Regions from separate parts of the Siminovitchia sediminis genome, predicted to be linked through region 2. Evidence: predicted binding sites of a transcription regulator. Region 2 holds the regulator's gene; the other holds the start of a gene.
The links. The regulator NrdR, encoded in region 2, represses ribonucleotide reductase genes. The targets are predictions, from matches to a motif close to AACACNATATATNGTGTT.
Positions count from the first base shown of each region.

Region 1: a site for NrdR is predicted at 6,635-6,652, ahead of ACFSCZ_RS13295 (vitamin B12-dependent ribonucleotide reductase). Genes of this name have one in related genera too.

Region 1 covers NZ_JBHUEO010000040.1:22-7,474, reverse strand. Annotated here, with positions in the region: gene efp (elongation factor P) at 1-424, opposite strand, end outside; gene ACFSCZ_RS13315 (M24 family metallopeptidase) at 445-1,506, opposite strand; gene ACFSCZ_RS13310 (YqhR family membrane protein) at 1,628-2,110, opposite strand; gene ACFSCZ_RS13305 (SA1362 family protein) at 2,513-2,866, shown strand; gene ACFSCZ_RS13300 (patatin-like phospholipase family protein) at 2,893-3,777, opposite strand; gene ACFSCZ_RS13295 (vitamin B12-dependent ribonucleotide reductase) at 3,944-6,499, opposite strand; gene ACFSCZ_RS13290 (rhodanese-like domain-containing protein) at 6,925-7,317, shown strand; partial or broken gene ACFSCZ_RS13285 (hypothetical protein) at 7,292-7,453, opposite strand, start outside.
Region 2 covers NZ_JBHUEO010000012.1:102,042-113,092, forward strand. Annotated here, with positions in the region: gene ACFSCZ_RS06395 (TVP38/TMEM64 family protein) at 1-364, opposite strand, end outside; gene rplT (50S ribosomal protein L20) at 674-1,027, opposite strand; gene rpmI (50S ribosomal protein L35) at 1,054-1,254, opposite strand; gene infC (translation initiation factor IF-3) at 1,276-1,818, opposite strand; ribosomal protein L20 leader region at 1,901-2,045, opposite strand; gene ACFSCZ_RS06415 (YusW family protein) at 2,249-2,797, shown strand; gene thrS (threonine--tRNA ligase) at 3,302-5,233, opposite strand; T-box leader at 5,283-5,512, opposite strand; gene ACFSCZ_RS06425 (putative sporulation protein YtxC) at 5,571-6,374, opposite strand; gene dnaI (primosomal protein DnaI) at 6,490-7,425, opposite strand; gene ACFSCZ_RS06435 (replication initiation and membrane attachment family protein) at 7,412-8,848, opposite strand; gene nrdR (transcriptional regulator NrdR) at 8,862-9,320, opposite strand; gene ACFSCZ_RS06445 (glyceraldehyde-3-phosphate dehydrogenase) at 9,670-10,698, opposite strand.

The sequences.
Region 1 (7,453 bases), on a different contig from region 2:
CCTTAATTCCGGGTTCCGTTTCGGTCACTTTCAGGTTTACTGTATTCGGCAGCTCTACACCGAGCGTTTCTCCATTATACATGATTACATGCACTTCCATATTCTCAAGCAGGAAATTTAATTCATATTCAATTTGTGATGAGGACAATTCGATTTGTTCATAGGTCTGCTGATCCATGAATACATGTGTATCTCCGCTTGAATACAAATACTGCATGGATTTATTGTCAATTTGTGCTCTGTTTACCTTTTCTCCAGCCCGAAATGTTTTCTCGGAAATTGCACCTGTACGCAGATTTCTAAGTTTGGATCGTACAAAGGCAGCCCCTTTCCCAGGCTTTACGTGCTGAAATTCAAGAACACGCCATATCCCGCCGTCCACTTCAATCGTTAATCCTGTCTTAAAGTCATTAACTGAAATCATTTCCTTGCCTCCCGCTGCAATTATAAAATAAGTAACTCTTTTGTGGAATGTGTCAATCTTTCATTACCCGTTTCGGTGATCAAAATATCATCTTCAATCCGGACACCGCCTATTTTTGGCAAATAAATACCCGGCTCAACAGTTACCAGCATCCCCGGTACCAGCTTTTCATCGGATCTCGGAGAAAGTCCCGGTCCTTCGTGTACTTCAAGTCCAATCCCATGACCGAGGGAATGCCCGAAATATTGACCGTATCCTCGTTCGGTGATCAGATCTCTTGCGATGGCATCTGCCTCAACACCTGTCATTCCGGGCCCGATTTCCTCAACGGCTTTCATTTGTGCTTCCAGGACAATATGGTAGATCTCCTGCAATTGACTGGATGGCTTACCAACAGATACTGTCCGTGTGATGTCGGATACATATCCTTTGTGCAAAGCACCATAATCCAGTGTAACAAAATCTCCATGTTCAATTTTTTTGTCACTGGCTACCCCATGCGGTAAAGCAGATCTCCACCCTGAAGCTACAATAATGTCAAAAGAGGATGATGTGGCGCCGCATTTTCGCATAAAAAACTCAAGTTCATTGGCAATCTCAATTTCCGCCGCTCCCGGTTTTAAATAATCCAGAATATGTTTAAATGCTGCATCAGCAATATCGGCTGCTTCTTTTAATAAAGCAACCTCATTTTCTGTCTTGACCATCCGAAGTTCTTCAATAAGGCCCGATACCGGGATCAATTCGGCCTGAACTTCTTCTTTATATTTTAACCATTCAGAAAAAGTCACGTGATCCTGTTCAAATCCAAGCTTTTCAATGTTATGCTGTTTGGCTTGATCCGCAATTTCTTTGATCAATGATTTGCCGTACCTGATCACTTCAAATCCATGCGCCTGCGCTTCCGCCTGCTCCGTATATCTGAAATCAGTAATAAAATAAGCAGCATCATGGGTGATAAGAGCTGCTCCCGCCGTACCTGTAAAGTTTGTTGTATACCTGCGGTTATATGGACTTGTAATGAGCATTCCATCAATATCAAAATTCATAAAAGCCTTACGAATTTTTCCGATTTTATCCATTTTTTATTCTCTCCCGCATGATTAGCTTTGCCTTCCTTCCAAGGTCCAATGAAAGAATGACCCCTTCAGCATAAACAGTGTAACATAAAAGAATTGGAAAATACATGAATAAATTCCATACCTATCGTTTAGGATCCACTTCCTGTAAATAAAGAAATTCTTCATATTCGTAAGAAATCGAGTATCCAATAAAAACACCATATAAAATAAAGGTACATATCCCAGTCAATATGGTATTAAAATCATATGCTAATAATGACTTCGTTTCAGGAAACAATGGATAAATCACAAGAAAAACAAGTAAAAATATTAATACTCCGTAAAAAATACCCCACCAGAAAGATTTTCTTTTCTTTAGCGTTCCATAATAAATCAGCGCAGGCAGGATGGAGACGAGTCCATATATGGCGACTGCCAGAAGGATGCCCGGCCAGCCATGTTTCCAATCCCCCTTCCAGGGAGCAAGTATTATGCCGGGACTGATTTCAGTAAAATTCAGGTAATACACAAGATAACCCATCAAGCTTCCGATTACCCCTGCAACAAATCCTGTTACGGCAGCCATCGTAATAAGCGGCATAGCATAATAATTCTTCTCTTCCATTCAAACCACCTCATGACTAGCATGTCCTATATGCTTAAATTGTTTTCATGCCCTTTATGTCTAATTTGTTTCATAAGGCTTTTATAACTGGTTATATTTTCATTTTTTTAGTAAAATAGAGTTAGACACTCAACAAAGGACGTAAGCATACTTGTTCACGCAGCGACTTACTGATTTGATATTTTTTTAATTGGACCCTGGCCATCCCAAGCCAGGGTACCATTCTCTTGAAATAGATATTTTCTTCATGTGTGGGACAATAGCAGTGATTTATCGTTTAAACGGAGGGCGCAGGTGGAAAGACAATAGTGAGAATGATATTTGCCAAATCTTATATCTAATGATGTATAAAGGATATTCTTTTTGGGAAAGATAACCATTATTCCCGAGGAGGTGGCGTTCTTGAAAGCATGGAATTGGATCATAAGCGGAATTTTTATATTTGCAGTAATCGGATTAGGGTCCTATTTAATCAATAATCCAGGTGGGTTGTTTAAACAAATTCTGTTCATGGCTGGTGTCATTGCAGCTATATTTGTTATCTACCGGATTTGGACAAATAGGACGCCTGGCGGCAGAGAAAAAAATGCCTTTGCCAAAGCTGCGAAACAATCCAAGATGCGAGCGAAAAGAAAAAAGTCTGCAGCACCATCCAGCAATTTATTCCGCAATCGCCCGCTTCGCAGACGGTCCACTGCCCACTTGACAGTAATTGAGGGGAAAAAAGGCAAGAAAAAAGACAGAGCTATTTTTTAGACAGTCTGTCTAGGTGCTTCTTTCATTTAATAAGTCCAAGATTGCAAAAATTGCTGAGCCCTTACCCGTCCTTTCTCTAAGAGGGCTTCTTTTTTTTGCTCATTAATGGAAAATTCCGCCGCAAAGGTTTCTTCTGTTGGAATAAATATGATATTTTTTTCATGTTTCCTGGAAATATACCTGGCATCATGAGCATCTTTCATCGTATGGAACAATGATTCAAACAACTGAAGACCGTTATTAATGGTCTGTTTTCCATGCTGTTCTACCCGGTTGCTCAACTTGATGCCGATCACTGGTCTCAATTGCTTTTGTTCATCCTTTTGAAAGAGCCAAATAGGGAAATTACTCAAAATTCCTCCATCAACCACGATGTTTGTACCGCTTAATGACCGAAGTTTGATCGGTTCAAAAAAATAAGGGATGCTGCAGCTCATCCGGATGGCACGGGATACCGGAAAAATTTCTTTTGGTATGCCGTAGTGCTCCAGGTCATCCGGTAACACGAGAATATTTCCCGTCGACAAATCGCTTGCTATGACCTTTAATGTATCCGGCGGCAGATCTTTAAAGGTATGTACGCCTTTGTCGGCCAACTTATTTTTAATCCATTCTTCAAGCAAATCCCCACGGTACAACCCCATTTTGTAATACAGCAGTAACCACTTGGCCAAATGAAATGGCAGCAAAGTTCTTCGCCGATCTAAAAGTTTATTTAAATCCATATCTCTCATCATATCCGCAATTTCTTTACTGGTATATCCCGCAGCAATAAACGCAGCAATAATAGCTCCTGCACTCGTACCCGCCAGCCTTTTAAAAGTAAAACCCCTATCTTCCAGCACTTCATAGGCCCCAATTAATGCAATTCCCTTGATCCCTCCTCCAGAGAAAACACCGTCAACATTCATTTTTTCTGCCGCCCTTCTTCCTGTTGTCTCTATATGGATATTACAGAAGGGATTTGTTTAGGAACATTTTTGACTAAATTTTAATTGGACAATATTGATATCCATTGTTTTTTGATACCGCTTTTCTCGATAAACGGCGAAAAAAACCGGCCTGGAGGCCGGCTTTTTAAATACCGCATTTTAATTGAGCGTTGCAGTTATCACAAGTATTACAGCCGCCGATTTCTTTTACTTCACCTTTTCGGCAGACCGGGCATGTATTTCCGATCTCTGACCCGATTGTCACACTTGTGGACCGTAAATCCTGAATGGTATCAACAAGGACGACAGGACGTTCAGGCTGTTTTTCTATTTTTTCTTCCTCAAAAGTATTTTCTTCTGCTTTTAGGGTGAGAACTTGTGAGTCACGGCTGCCGTCCACATAGACCGTACCGCCTTTTGCCCCGCCTTTATACAAGCGCTCATATACTTTCTCTACTTGTTCAACAGAATACCCTTTTGGGGCATTGACTGTTTTGGAGATAGAACTGTCGATCCAGCGTTGAATGACACATTGTACATCCGCATGAGCCTCTGGATTCAGTTCCATAGCTGTTACAAACCAGTGCGGTAAATTATTTTCCTCCGCATTTGGATGTTCCTTCAAATAATCTTGAACGATATCAGCTTTGACTTCAATAAATTTACCAAGACGTCCGCTGCGATAATACGTAAAGGAGAAGTATGGCTCAAGCCCTGTCGAACATCCGATCATTGTCCCTGTAGAGCCGGTAGGCGCCACAGTGAGCAGGTGTGAGTTGCGGATTCCATATTTCTTAATCCCTTCATGAATATCTTTGGGCATTTTTTGCATATAGCCTGTCTTAGTGAAAGCTTCACGAAGCTTGGCTGTTTCTTCTTCCGTTTCTCCCTCCAGGAATGGGAAGCTTCCTTTCTCTTTTGCAAGTTCAATGGATTCCCGATAAGCTGTTGTGGCGATCACTTCAAACACTTGATCTACAAGCTCATTTCCTTCGGGAGAGCCGTATTCTTTTTCACAGTAGATCAGCAAGTCAGCCAGCCCCATCACCCCAAGTCCGACACGTCTTTCTCCCAGTGCCTGTCTTTTATTTTCTTCAAGAAAATATGGGGTGGCATCGATGACATTATCCTGCATTCTGACACCGGTTCTGACGGTTTGCTCTAATTTTTCAAAATCAACCGTCTTATTTTTACGGTCAGCCATCTGAGAAAGATTTACCGCTGCAAGATTACAAACAGAGTATGGTGCCAAAGGCTGTTCACCGCATGGGTTGGTAGCCACGACTTTTTGTCCGTATGCTTTTGCATTTGTCATCTCATTGGCATTATCAATAAAGAATATTCCTGGCTCTGCAGAGTAAGTAGCACAGATATTAATCAAGTTCCAGAGTTCTTTGGCTTTAATTTTTCTATATGTCCTTACTTTGTGGCCAAGTTTTTTCCATTCGCGTACATCTCCGACTTCATGCCATTTCTCATTATAGATTTTCATTTCTTCTTCATTGTAATTTTCAACATCCGGGAAGCAAAGTTCATAATCATCGTCATTTTCAACAGCTTCCATAAATTCTTTGGTGATACAGACAGAAATGTTGGCTCCTGTTAAAAATTCAGGGTTATGGACAGAATATGTCCCGCCTTCTCTTAACTTTTCTTCAGCGGAACGGAATATTTCCTCGCTGAAGCCGCCAAATCCTGGAATGTTTTTATAGTTCAGCACTCCTTGATACATCGCTTCTTCCTCTTTGGTTAAAGGAGTAAATTTGAGCTTATCTTTTGCATGCTTTTTGATTACCGGATCATTTGTATTTTCTATCAGGAAGCGCAAGATTCGGGGATTTTGCATTTTTGAAATGATAAATTCCACAATATCCGGATGCCAGGAGGCAAGCATAATCATCTGGGCTCCCCGGCGGGAACCTCCTTGCTCCACCAGGTGTGTAAGCTTGGCAATATCATCAAGCCAGGAAACGGATCCTGACGATTTGCCATTTACTCCTCTGGCAAGCGTGTTGCGTGGCCTTAATGTAGAGCCATTGGTGCCGACGCCTCCGCCGCGGCTCATGATTTCCATCACTTGCTTCCTATGTTCCGATATCCCTTCCCTTGAATCCGGTACAAAAGGCATAACATAGCAGTTAAAATAGGTTACATCTGTTCCTGCACCAGCGCCGTACAACACCCTGCCAGCTGGAACAAAGTGTAAATTCACAAGCTCTTCATAGAATTTTTGAAACCATTCCTGCCTTTTTTCTTTTGTTTTCTCAACAGACGCCAGTCCTGTCGCATTTCTTTTCGCAATTTGCTCATAAAATACTTCAAGCGGTTTTTCAATAATGTCAAGAGGCCTTAGGATAACGCCTGTTTCCCTTTCCTGTTCATCTTCAAGTGCTGATTGAAATTCCGGTTCTACAATGACTTCAGCCGTTTTTTCTTCCCAATCAATGGATTGAATATATCCGAGCCCTCTAGCAGGAAATTTCGGATCCTCCTTGATCGTTAAAACGACAAAGTCTCCAGGAGAAAGAGTAATTTTTTCTGTGTCTTTAAAAGCATATCGGTCGATCATAACGAGGCGGGAAACGCCTTTTTGAGTAATTTTCATATCAGGGGTAATCGGATGTACAGGATCGAACAATTGAATATCCTGGTTGAGCCTTTCTATGTTTAAGCTCGGTCTCTTAGTGTATGCAACAGACATTTTGCCAACTCCTTTATTAAAAACAATTTCAATTGCACTGATAAGTGTATGTATATCTGTCATTGATAAGTTACCATATATATATCCATAAAATCAATCATTAAACACAATATATTGATTTTTATTCAAAATATCTACACTATATATTGTGTTTTCAGAAATAAATGATTATAGTTTGTCAAATCAAAAAAAGAGAGGAAATGGAAGAAACAATTAGAGATTATAGGGAATAATAGGTGAAACCAACTTTTTTCAACAATTTTAGACTTTTTCTTTGATTGACAGTTTAAAGATACAGTCTTTTATACTTTGCTCCATATACTTCTCTTTTTTCGCAGACGGCATCCTCATAAAACCTTTGATTCATTCATCAGTCAGGAATATAATAGAAGATAGGGTATTTAGTAGAAAGGGGCTTTATTACAGTGGGAGTGCTTTATACATTATTAATCATTTTAGGGATTGTGGCCGCGTTTTCCCTGTATAATTATTTTCGGCAAAAAAAGATATTAACCACGTTGACCCAGGATGAGTTTCGGGCAGGATACCGAAAAGCGCAGCTGATCGATGTCCGGGAACAAAAAGAATATGACGGCGGCCATATACTTGGCGCACGCAATATTCCCATGTCTCAATTTAAAATGAGAATGAAGGAAATCAGGAAAGATAAACCTGTGTATTTATATTGCCAAAGTGGATTAAGAAGCGGCAGAGCCGCCCAACAGCTGTATCGGAAGGGATACCGGCAGCTTTATCATTTGCAAGGCGGCTTTAAACAATGGACGGGGAAAATTAAGTCCAAGCAATCAAATGGATAACCGCATCTCCTGAATGGCGGAAAAATATGAAACAGGGGCTGTCTAAATAGCCCCTAAAATAAATCAGGAGGAGAAAACCGAATCGTTTTTCTCCTCCTGATTTTGCATTTGTGGGCTTTTTTCCTAAAAGCAGCTG
Region 2 (11,051 bases):
TTTCCAATAGACAGAGGTTCAGTAATTGATAATGAAAAAATGGAATCAGTCGCAATACGGCAATCTGACCCACAGTCATTTTGGTATGGGGGCCAAACCACCGATGTTTTATGTTCATGAGTTTTTGATACGTACGCGGAATTCTTCTAATAACAAAATAAAAAAGAGCAGATAATAGCAATAATCCGGTCATCGAATAAAGCGTGCCAAGAATACTGCCGAACAGCATACCCCCTGCCATACAAACGAGTGCAACTGGAATGAAGGTAAACTGCCTGACGACATGAAATAAAATAAACATCAATGGGGCTAACGGGCCGCTCCCCTGCATAATCGAAAGCATCACAAGCAACGGTTCACTCAAGATGATCACCTGCTTTCTTTTATATCCTATTAGATTCAGACCTTTGTTATGACAAGGGGCCATTTCTTAAGAAAAAAAACCGCTCCTCCAAAAGTGGAGAGCGGCTTTTTATGATGAAGTACATTGATTAGTTATACGTCCAGCTTTTGCGCCTGATCCCTTAAGATCACAAGCCAGTTGAAGCAGGGGAAGGAGTACTCTTCTGGACCTTCCCCATTGCCATGCTATTAAAGAATCACGCGGGTGCTATGAAGCCTGGGGCTTTGCTGACGTGTCAGCTATGCTGGCCGGGGTACCTCGCTTTTAAGATTAAAGAGCTGCTTTTGCTTTATTTGCAAGTTCTGCAAAAGCTTTTTCATCAGAAACAGCAAGATCTGCAAGCATTTTGCGGTTTACTTCGATGCCTGCAACTTTTAAGCCATGCATTAAACGGCTGTAGGAAAGTCCGTTCATGCGTGCTGCTGCATTGATACGTGTAATCCAAAGCTTACGGAATTCACGTTTTCTATTGCGGCGGTCACGGTAAGCATACATATATGATTTCATGACCTGCTGATTAGCTGTTTTATATAATGTATGTTTAGAACCATAATAACCTTTGGCTAATTTTAATACTTTTTTCCGACGTCTGCGGGTAACTGTTCCGCCTTTTACGCGTGGCATATGATTTCCCTCCTAGTGCTCCTAAATTATTTAATGTTATCCAATAAATGACGAATTCTGCGGAAGTCTCCTTTGGAAACGATAGCAGATTTGCGAAGTTGACGTTTTTGTTTAGTAGATTTATTTGCGGCCAAGTGGCTTGTATACGCATGTGAACGTTTCAATTTGCCAGAGGCAGTCTTTTTAAAACGTTTTGCCGCGCCGCGGTGTGTTTTCATTTTTGGCATATGAATTTCCTCCTCAAACCATTACTTTTCATTAATCGGTGCCAATACAAGGAACATGCTTCTGCCGTCCATTCGTGGTTTGGACTCGACAGTCGCCAAGTCTTTGCACTCATCGGCAAAACGTGTCAATACTTGCTGGCCGATTTCTTTATGAGTAATCGCACGTCCTCTAAAGCGGATAGATGCTTTCACTTTGTCCCCTTTTTGAAGGAACTTTCGTCCATTGCGGAGCTTTGTATTAAAATCATGCTCATCAATTGTAGGACTTAATCGAACTTCCTTCACATTGATCACTTTTTGGTTTTTCCGTGCTTCTTTTTCCCGCTTTTGCTGCTCAAAACGATATTTTCCGTAGTCCATGATTCTGGCTACCGGGGGTTTTGCGTTCGGCGCAACCAATACAAGATCAAGATTTGCACGGGAAGCAATGTCCAATGCTTCATTCCGGGACTTTACTCCCAGTTGATTGCCATTCTGATCAATGAGACGAAGTTCACGGGCACGAATGCCTTCATTCACAAACACATCTTTGCTAATAGTTAGCCACCTCCAAGGTATTTTCAGGAATACTGCGTTTGAGTAAAAATAGGGCTGAACTTTGTTCCGTACTCAACATCATTCTTTTCGCCTATCTTTAACTTTACAGCCCAAAAATAAAAGACGGGCCGCAAAAGAGACCCGCCTTTAACCACACCCATCCCAGGTGTGGATTATATAAGCTATTCAATCATAACCTGTCAACAGCTTGATGCGTCAAACAGGCGAGAAGCGGGCAGCTCCTTCTTACACAAACAAGTATTCATTTTACCTTATATAGTCTAGCATGTAAACATTTCAATGTCAAACACAGCAAAGAGGAAGCATAGTTTGCAACGTTTTTTATCATACCAAAATTGTAGTCAACCAGCAACGTTTTTTTGTAAAATGTTTATTTTAATGGTATTGGGTAAAACTTTTTATAAATACTGGAACTGAAATGAGGAGGTTAACACCTATGAAAAAATGGATATATTCCATTTCAATCCCTTTATTTGCTTTCGGACTGGCTGCCTGCTCGGATGATCCATCCATCGACAACCATCCCAAAGAGCAAATGGTTGCCCCGGACGAAAAGCATAATGACAATAATGAACTGATTCAAACATCCGACAGCGCTGATAAATCGGATGGCGGCAATGTTAACAATAATAACCCGGATGATCAGGAATTTGTGGAGCAGTTCCCATATAAAGATTTTGATCTGGATATCGAATATTCTCCGGATATGGAATACGATTTTGTATATGAATTAAAGGATGAAGAAAAAGCCGAGTACCGTGCAATTTTGAAGGACTCTGTCCACGATAAGAAGCTGGAGGGCGTTGAAGCATTCCAAACCTTATACACATTGCTGCAGGATGTTCAACTGGATGAGAATACTTCTAAAGAAGATGCCATCCGGCAAATCCTTGAAAGCTTCCAATTAGACGATGATTATACTTCCTTTGAATTGGAATATACGTTGAAAGATGGAACAGAAGCAGAGTTTGAAGACAAAAAATGATGGAAATAAACAAACCAGGTGAAGAGCTAATTCCCTCACCTGGTTTTTTATTGGAGCTCCTCATCAATGATCAGGCTGGCTTCATTGATAACCGGACATGATCGATGATTTGATATTTTACATGGCAGACCTCCGGAATGCAAATACGGGGCCAGCCCTGACCTGGCTAATGCACCTTATTCAGGCACGCATCTCCAAGACGTGTTACCTTCCATGGAAATTGGGACCTCGTTCGGGGATGCATTTCCGTGATATGTTACCTTTTCAGGACCATATGGACTTTATCCTTTCTTGGCGCCCTCTTCACAGCCCAGGCTCGTAGTTTGGGCTCATTGAACCTTTCTTGGCCTCAATCCTTCCCAAAATGCCTTCACCTTTTATCCGGGCAAGTGGATTTCTCAGGAACCTGGTACCCTGCTTCTGCATAAATGAAATACACCCATCAAGGCTTACACAGTTTTTTTACTAAAATGGACTCTCCCTCAAAAATCCCTATACCACCCATTACTTATATGCTTTTACTTCCTCCTGAAGACGTGTGACAAATTCTTTCAAAGGAACCGTTTCTGTCTTTTTCTCACCATATTTCCGAACGTTCACGGACTCTGCACTTACTTCATTGTCTCCGACAACAAGCATATATGGTATTTTTTGCATTTGCGCTTCACGGATTTTATAGCCGATTTTTTCATCGCGCTGATCCATTTCTACACGGAACCCTTGTGATTTCAGCTCATCTGTCACAAGTTTGGCATAGTCAAAGTGAGCATCCGGTGATACAGGAATCACTTGGACTTGAACAGGTGCCAGCCAAGTAGGGAATGCGCCTTTGTATTCCTCAATTAAAAAGGCGACAAAACGTTCCATCGTTGAAACAACTCCACGGTGAATGACGACAGGGCGATGCTGCTTGCCGTCCTCGCCCACGTAGGTTAAATCAAACTTTTCCGGAAGCAGGAAGTCCAGCTGAACTGTGGAGAGGGTTTCTTCTTTGCCCAGGGCTGTCTTCACTTGAACATCCAACTTAGGCCCATAGAAAGCCGCTTCCCCTTCAGCTTCATAATAATCCAAATGCATTTCATCCATTGCTTCTTTTAGCATGGACTGGGCTTTCTCCCACATTTCATCATCATCAAAATATTTTTCTTTATCTTCAGGATCACGGTAGGAGAGACGGAACGAGTAGTCTTTCAGATCGAAATCCTTATATACTTCCTGAATTAGTTCAACCACGCGGATGAATTCATCTTTAATTTGGTCAGGACGCACAAAAATATGGGCATCATTCAACGTCATGCCGCGAACCCGCTGAAGTCCGGATAATGCCCCCGACATCTCATAGCGATGCATCGTGCCTAGCTCCGCAATCCGGATCGGAAGCTCGCGGTAACTGTGAATATCGTTTTTGTACACCATCATATGATGAGGACAGTTCATCGGACGCAAAACGAGCTGTTCATTGTCCATGTCCATCACAGGAAACATGTTCTCTTGATAATGATCCCAGTGACCGCTTGTTTTATATAAGTCGGCACTCCCCAAGACAGATGTATATACATGGTCGTAGCCGAGCTCCACTTCTTTATCGACAATGTAGCGTTCAATGATCCGCCTGATGGTAGCACCCTTTGGCAGCCAGATCGGGAGACCCTGCCCCACTTTTTGGGAGTTTGTAAATAAGCTGAGCTCCTTTCCAAGCTTGCGGTGATCCCGTTCTTTGGCTTCTTCCAGCATCTTTAAGTGATCTTCCAGCTCGCTCTTTTTAAAGAAGGCTGTTCCATAGACACGCTGTAGCATTTTATTGTCACTGTCTCCACGCCAATAGGCACCCGCAATACTCAGAAGCTTAAAAAATTTAATTTTACTTGTAGAAGGAACATGAACGCCCCGGCATAAGTCATAAAATTCGCCTTGTTCATAAATCGTTACTTTTTCATCCTCCGGAATCGCATCAACCAATTCCTGTTTATACTCATCATGGGCAAAAAGCTCTTTCGCTTCATTTCTGCTTACTTCTTTCCGTACAATTTCCAGATTTTCGTTAATAATTTTATTCATTTCCTTTTCAATGGCAGGCAAGTCGTCCGGAGTCAATGATTGTTCGAGGTCCATATCATAATAAAATCCGCCTTCGATGACAGGACCCACTCCAAATTTCACCCGCGGATAAAGACGAGAAACCGCCTGGGCCATTAAATGGGCCGTACTGTGGCGAAGAACTTCCAGTGCCTCGTCGCTGTCGGCTGTAATGATTTCAATTGCACCATTTTCTTTAAGGGGAGTTCTAAGGTCAACCATATGACCATTAAACTTCCCGGCAACAGCGTTTTTTTTCAGCCCCGGGCTGATAGAAGCTGCAATGTCTTCGGTTGTTGTACCGAGGGGATATTCTTTAACAGATTCATCCGGAAAAGTAATTTGGATTTGATCAGACATACGAATCTACTCCTTTTTCTATCGTTAAATATAAAAAGCCCGTCCCTGACGAAGGGACGAGCTGTACACACGTGGTTCCACCCTAATTTACACAAAGCAGCCGTGCTGCTTTATGACTTGGAATTTACATAACGGATGAGGGTCCGCCATCCACTACTTGATAGTTCATGGATGGAGTTCAAAGGTGGTAAGCATTCAATTCGTGTTAGGAAGCTTTCAGCAGGCCTTCCCTCTCTGTAAACCGTAAATGAATACTCTTGTCCTTTTCATAACTTTTACCTTATTTCATTTATGTACGTATTATAGTGCGTTCACCAATGAAAATCAAGAGTTTCATTTATTCGACTGAATGTTGTGAAGGCAAGATGACCATCCGCTCTTCAAATATGTTTACGAGTGTGCGGATGAGCGGCTTCTCTTCCTGCGAGGTAAACAGATGGATTTTTTCAGGAGCCATTGAAAGAAGCGGTGCGATTACAGCTGAATCAATATAAACCGGATGATTCGCAAGCAGCCGGCGGTCCACCATATTCATCACACATTCCTTATCCATCTCCTTGAAATGTTCATCATAGAAAATAATCTCCCCGTCGTCGATATAAAGGTGGACTTGCCTTTTGATCGGAGGACGATGCTTTAAATAATCCCGGAGCATCTGAATAAACATTTGATAATCCTGCTCCATCTTATATTCATCGATAGCCACATGAAGGTATTTAATTAAGGCCTGTTTATACTCTTTAAGCCTGAAGGTGACCAATGTGTCAAAATGAATGGATCGTGTTGAACGAAGCAAAGATAAGATCGCTTCCTGTACCATTTCTGATTCATTCACTTGTCCTGTCATCGAAGTTAACTCTTTTCTGTTCCCGTTAAACATAGCGGTCACGATATCTATGATTTGATTTCGCTCTTCCCTGCTTTCATAAAAAAAACTTTCTAAAAGTATCCGGTGAAGAAATTCACCTCTTTTCACCTGAATAATAAATTGGCCTAATACATCTATATAAGTTAAACCTTCTTTTGGAAATGAAAAGACAAAAAATCCCTGTTCTTTAGAAAAAGGTTGTTCAAAGCCGTTTTTGAGTAAAAAATTTTGCAGCTGTACTGCTTCTTCTTCACTGGTAAATAGGATGTCCACAACCGGTTCCCCCTTTGAGCCACACTTTCCTCTCCTGTTTCATATATATGGGAAGGATGTCCGGGCTATAACCAAGGAAACAAAAAAAGCACCCCACGTCATTGGGTGCTGTATATTATTGGTGTCTCCGGTTGGGACCTCCCAATTTAATCGGGATGGACAAAAATTTAATTCTCTCCATGAGTCTGCGAGCCTTCATTTTCTCTTCCTCGCCTCTTTGTGTATAAGTTAAATGATGTTCTAAACCGCCAAAATCAAAATTTGATGTGAAAAAGGTCGGGAGCTGTTCATGCATTCTGTATTGCATAATAGAACCAAGAATCTCATCCCTCGTCCAGCTGGACATTGCTTCAGCCCCTATGTCATCCAGCATGAGTACGTGAGATTTTTTTACGGTATCCAATTTCTCATTCAGGGTCTGATCGCCTACCGACTGTTTCATTTCCCGCAAAAACTCAGGGACATATACTACGAGTGAAGGGATGCCTTTTTCCGCAAGTTGATTCGCAATTGCGCCCAGCAAATACGATTTACCCACACCGAACTCTCCGTATAAATACAGCCCCTTTAAACTCTTTCCTGGCTCATATCCGGCTGCAAAGTGCTCAGCATATTCAAATGCGTCCAGTCGTCCCTCACTGTCTAATGCGAAATCAGCAAAGGATGCCTGCAAGATATCCTTTGGCATATAAAAACTTTTGATCAGCTTTTTCGTTTTCCTTCTTTCATCGTCTATGCGTTTTTCCCGGCACGGCCTGTAATGAATGTCAATCTGGTTCTGTGAAACAACAAGGGACGGTTCATAGCCTTTCATCATGTTGACACAGCGGGAAAGGCCCGGGCAGTCACTGCAATTTTTGGACTGTGAGATGTACTCGTACAGTTTCATTAAATGAGTTTGGATCATTCGATCGGTTACCAAATGACGATGACTTTCCAAAAACTTACGGATATCAGGATTTTCGAGTACTTCCTGCTTTAACTGTTCGTATCTATTGCGGAATTCGGGTGTCTGATACAGCTTTTGCATCGTTTGATTAATGCTCTCCACCTTTTTCACCTCCGTTTTTCCGATATTTTCTTTGGATGGCTTCTAATTTTCTTTTTCTTTCTTCAAAATCCTGCTGGTTTACAGCTTGTACCGCTTGTGGCTGGGGTGGGGGGGATTCCTGGTCCTGGTCCTGCATAATAAACCAGTCCGGCAGTTTCTCGGTCCGTATGGGCTTCCGGCGCTTTTGTCCGCTTTCTTTTTTATCTGCGGCCCATTTCTGATATTGGCGGTGCTCATTGATTGCCAATTCCATTGCTTCTTTGACCGTTTTTACTTTTTTTCGTGCCCAATGAGACGCAATCTTTTCCATATAGTTTTTGGATAGTTTCATATCAGTCTTTAGCATGACATAGTGGATCAGCACATTCATGACTCCCGGTTCCAGTTGCTGGCCAAGCATAACTTCCTCCACCGCAGTCAAGTCGGAAACAGCCGGCTGAGCCCCTTCGGAAAGGTCAATTAACAGCTGGCGGGGAGAGGTCGTTTCCAAGTAAAAGATCAGTTTGCTTTCCTTTGTTTCTCCCGGACTGACCATGTCACGGTACATGGGAGATTGGTGCCGATAGACCAACTGTGGCAGCTTGTCCCCATTTTCTAATTGATACCAGTCTCTGGCTGCTTTTCTTAATTCATCCAAGTCAATTTGGTCATCTGGAGTCATGCTGGAAAGGACAATTTTTTGCATATCTATCTCGTTAATAGAATATAAAAAAGAGAGTTTGACGATTGTATCCCTGACTGTTTCAGTAAAAGCTCTCCGTGGAACCATGGCGGCAGATAATCCGGAAAAAAACAAATCAAACTGGAATTGGTCTTCATAAATATGTATAGGTTCAGGCCTCTCACGGTGTATAAATCTCATCTGGGAATCTGGCAGACTGGCTTCCTGGCCTTCCGCATTTTTCAGTGCCCTCACGTTCATGGATGTATACACATCTTGAAAGGAACGGGTCACTTCAGAAAACTCTTCTTTGTTGACAGCCGCGTCTGAAAAAATCCTTTTTAACTTTGAAAAATGGGTGTGCCCCAGCTGCTGATATAAATAAATATTCAGCATCCCATCTGTAAAAAACTGTTCGGCCGATAATGGCGGCTGCAACTCATAGATATAAGATCGATGATCTGGTTCTTCCTTCAAAAAAGTTTTTAATAATCCCATTCCCTCCAGCTTTAACCGGGCCTGGAATATCTCATCCAAGTTCATCCCCAACAGATCCATTAATTGATAATGATTCCATTCCTCTGACCAAAGGCGGCTTTCTTCCACCATATAGGCAAGGGTTGTATATAGATTCGTGGAGAGAACCCCCATTAAAGGCTGATATAAAAAAGAAATGATTTTCTTGTCATGATCAGAAATTTGGCCATTCATTACTGCATAAAAACCATCTACAGGCTGTACTTCATTCCAATATTGTTTCAAGCCAAACACACTTTCACTGTTCTTTTTTAATTAAATCTTTCAATTCATCCAGAAACACATTGATGTCTTTAAATTGCCTATATACTGAAGCAAATCGGACATATGCCACTTCATCCACTTTGGCAAGTTTATCCATCACCATTTCTCCAATTGCTTCTGAATTTACTTCGGCCTGCCCCATATTACGCAATTCTCTTTCAATCTCATTTGTAATGGCATCCAGCTGTTCCAAGGCCACAGGCCGTTTTTCACAGGCACGAATTAACCCCCGTAAAATCTTATCACGGCTGAATTCTTCACGGGTTCCCTCTTTCTTAATGACAATCAGCGGCATCTCTTCCACACGTTCAAAAGTGGTAAATCGATAGGAACATTTTTCACACTCACGCCTTCTTCTGATTGACCTCATTTCGTCTGCAGGCCTTGAATCCACGACACGCGTACCATTATGACTGCATGAAGGGCATCTCATTTTTTTCAGCTCCGTTCAGGTGTTTGCTTCATTTCATTATACAGTAAAAGGGTGGGAAAGAAAAAGGGGAAAACTGGATGAAAGGAACACTCCTGATGCTGCTCTGGAACCTAATGTAACTGAAAAAAACCACACTAGGATTACAGTCGATGTCTCATGTGCTGAGATGACCGGAATACTGTAAATCCTGAACCTATACTGTTGTAATGGGGATCCCCCGTATGAAGAGAAAGGACAGGTGGACTCAAATCAGAGGATTCAATGATTGGGGAAGCGCACTCCAGCTCTGAATGAGGCGGGTCATAAGAAAGGGACCCTCCAAAAACATTGGATGGGTCCCTTTTATGAATTAACCAGCTTTTGCTTCTTTTTTATCCAGTAAGGATGCTACGTACGAAACAAGGTCAACTACGCGGGAAGAATAGCCCCACTCATTGTCATACCAAGCGAGTACTTTCAATTTAGTGTCTTCCATAACGATCGTGGAAAGGCCATCCACAATGGCAGAATTAGGATTTGTATTGAAGTCCACGGAAACAAGCGGCTCCGTAGTAAAATCCAAAATTCCTTTTAATGGGCCGTTTGCTGCTGTTTCAAAAGCTTTATTGACATCCTGGACTGTCACTGAGCGCTTCACATCTACAGTAAGGTCAACTAAAGATACGTTGGGAGTAGGTACACGCAAGGCCATTCCGTGAAGTTTGCCTTTCAAATGCGGTAAAACCAATGCCAATGCTTTGGCAGCTCCTGTAGTTGTAGGGATGATGGATTGTGCGCATGCACGAGCACGACGAAGATCTTTATGCGGATTGTCAAGATTCTTTTGATCGTTTGTGTATGCATGAACAGTTGTCATCAAACCATTTTCGATGCCAAATTCGTCATCAATCACTTTGGCAACCGGTGCAAGACAGTTTGTTGTACAGGATGCATTAGAGATGATATCGTGTTGATCGATATCCAAGGCTTTATCGTTTACACCCATGACAATCGTTACATCTTCATTTTTACCAGGTGCCGTCAAAACAACTTTTCTTGCCCCTGCCTCGAGATGCAACGCAGCTTTATCACGGGAGTTAAATGCTCCTGTTGCTTCAATGACAATATCTATACCCAATTCTCCCCAAGGAAGTTCCTGAGGATTACGGTTACTTAATAATTTTATTTCTTTGCCATTCACGACCAAAGAATTTTCTTTTGCCTGTACATCTGCTTCGAAAATTCCATGAGTTGTGTCATACTTAATTAAATGGGCAAGTGTTTCTGCTGGATAGCTGGCATTAACCGCTACAATGTTGAAACGGTCTTCCATAATCGCCTTTCTAAATACCATGCGGCCGATACGGCCAAAACCATTAATTGCAACATTAGCCTTCATAATAACCGGGAGCCCCCTATATAGTGTTATACTAAATTTCGTATGGTCGTAAATAGTATAACATAATTCATAAAAAAAGAAAGATGAAAATGTTTACTTTTATTCGAAAAGCGGAAGCGCCTGGCTAGCCCCGACAAGCATAAGACGAGCGCAGAATGAAGGCGTTCTTTGCCTTCAGCTGCGATTGGCTTATGACCTCGAGGGGCTAGGCGCTGCAGCTGGACATTCGAAAAGCGGAAGCGCCTGGCTCAGCCCCGACAAGCATAAGACGAGCGCAGAATGAAGGCGTTCTTTGCCTTCAGCTACGATTGGCTTATGACCTCGAGGGGCTAGGCGCTGCAGCTGGACACTCG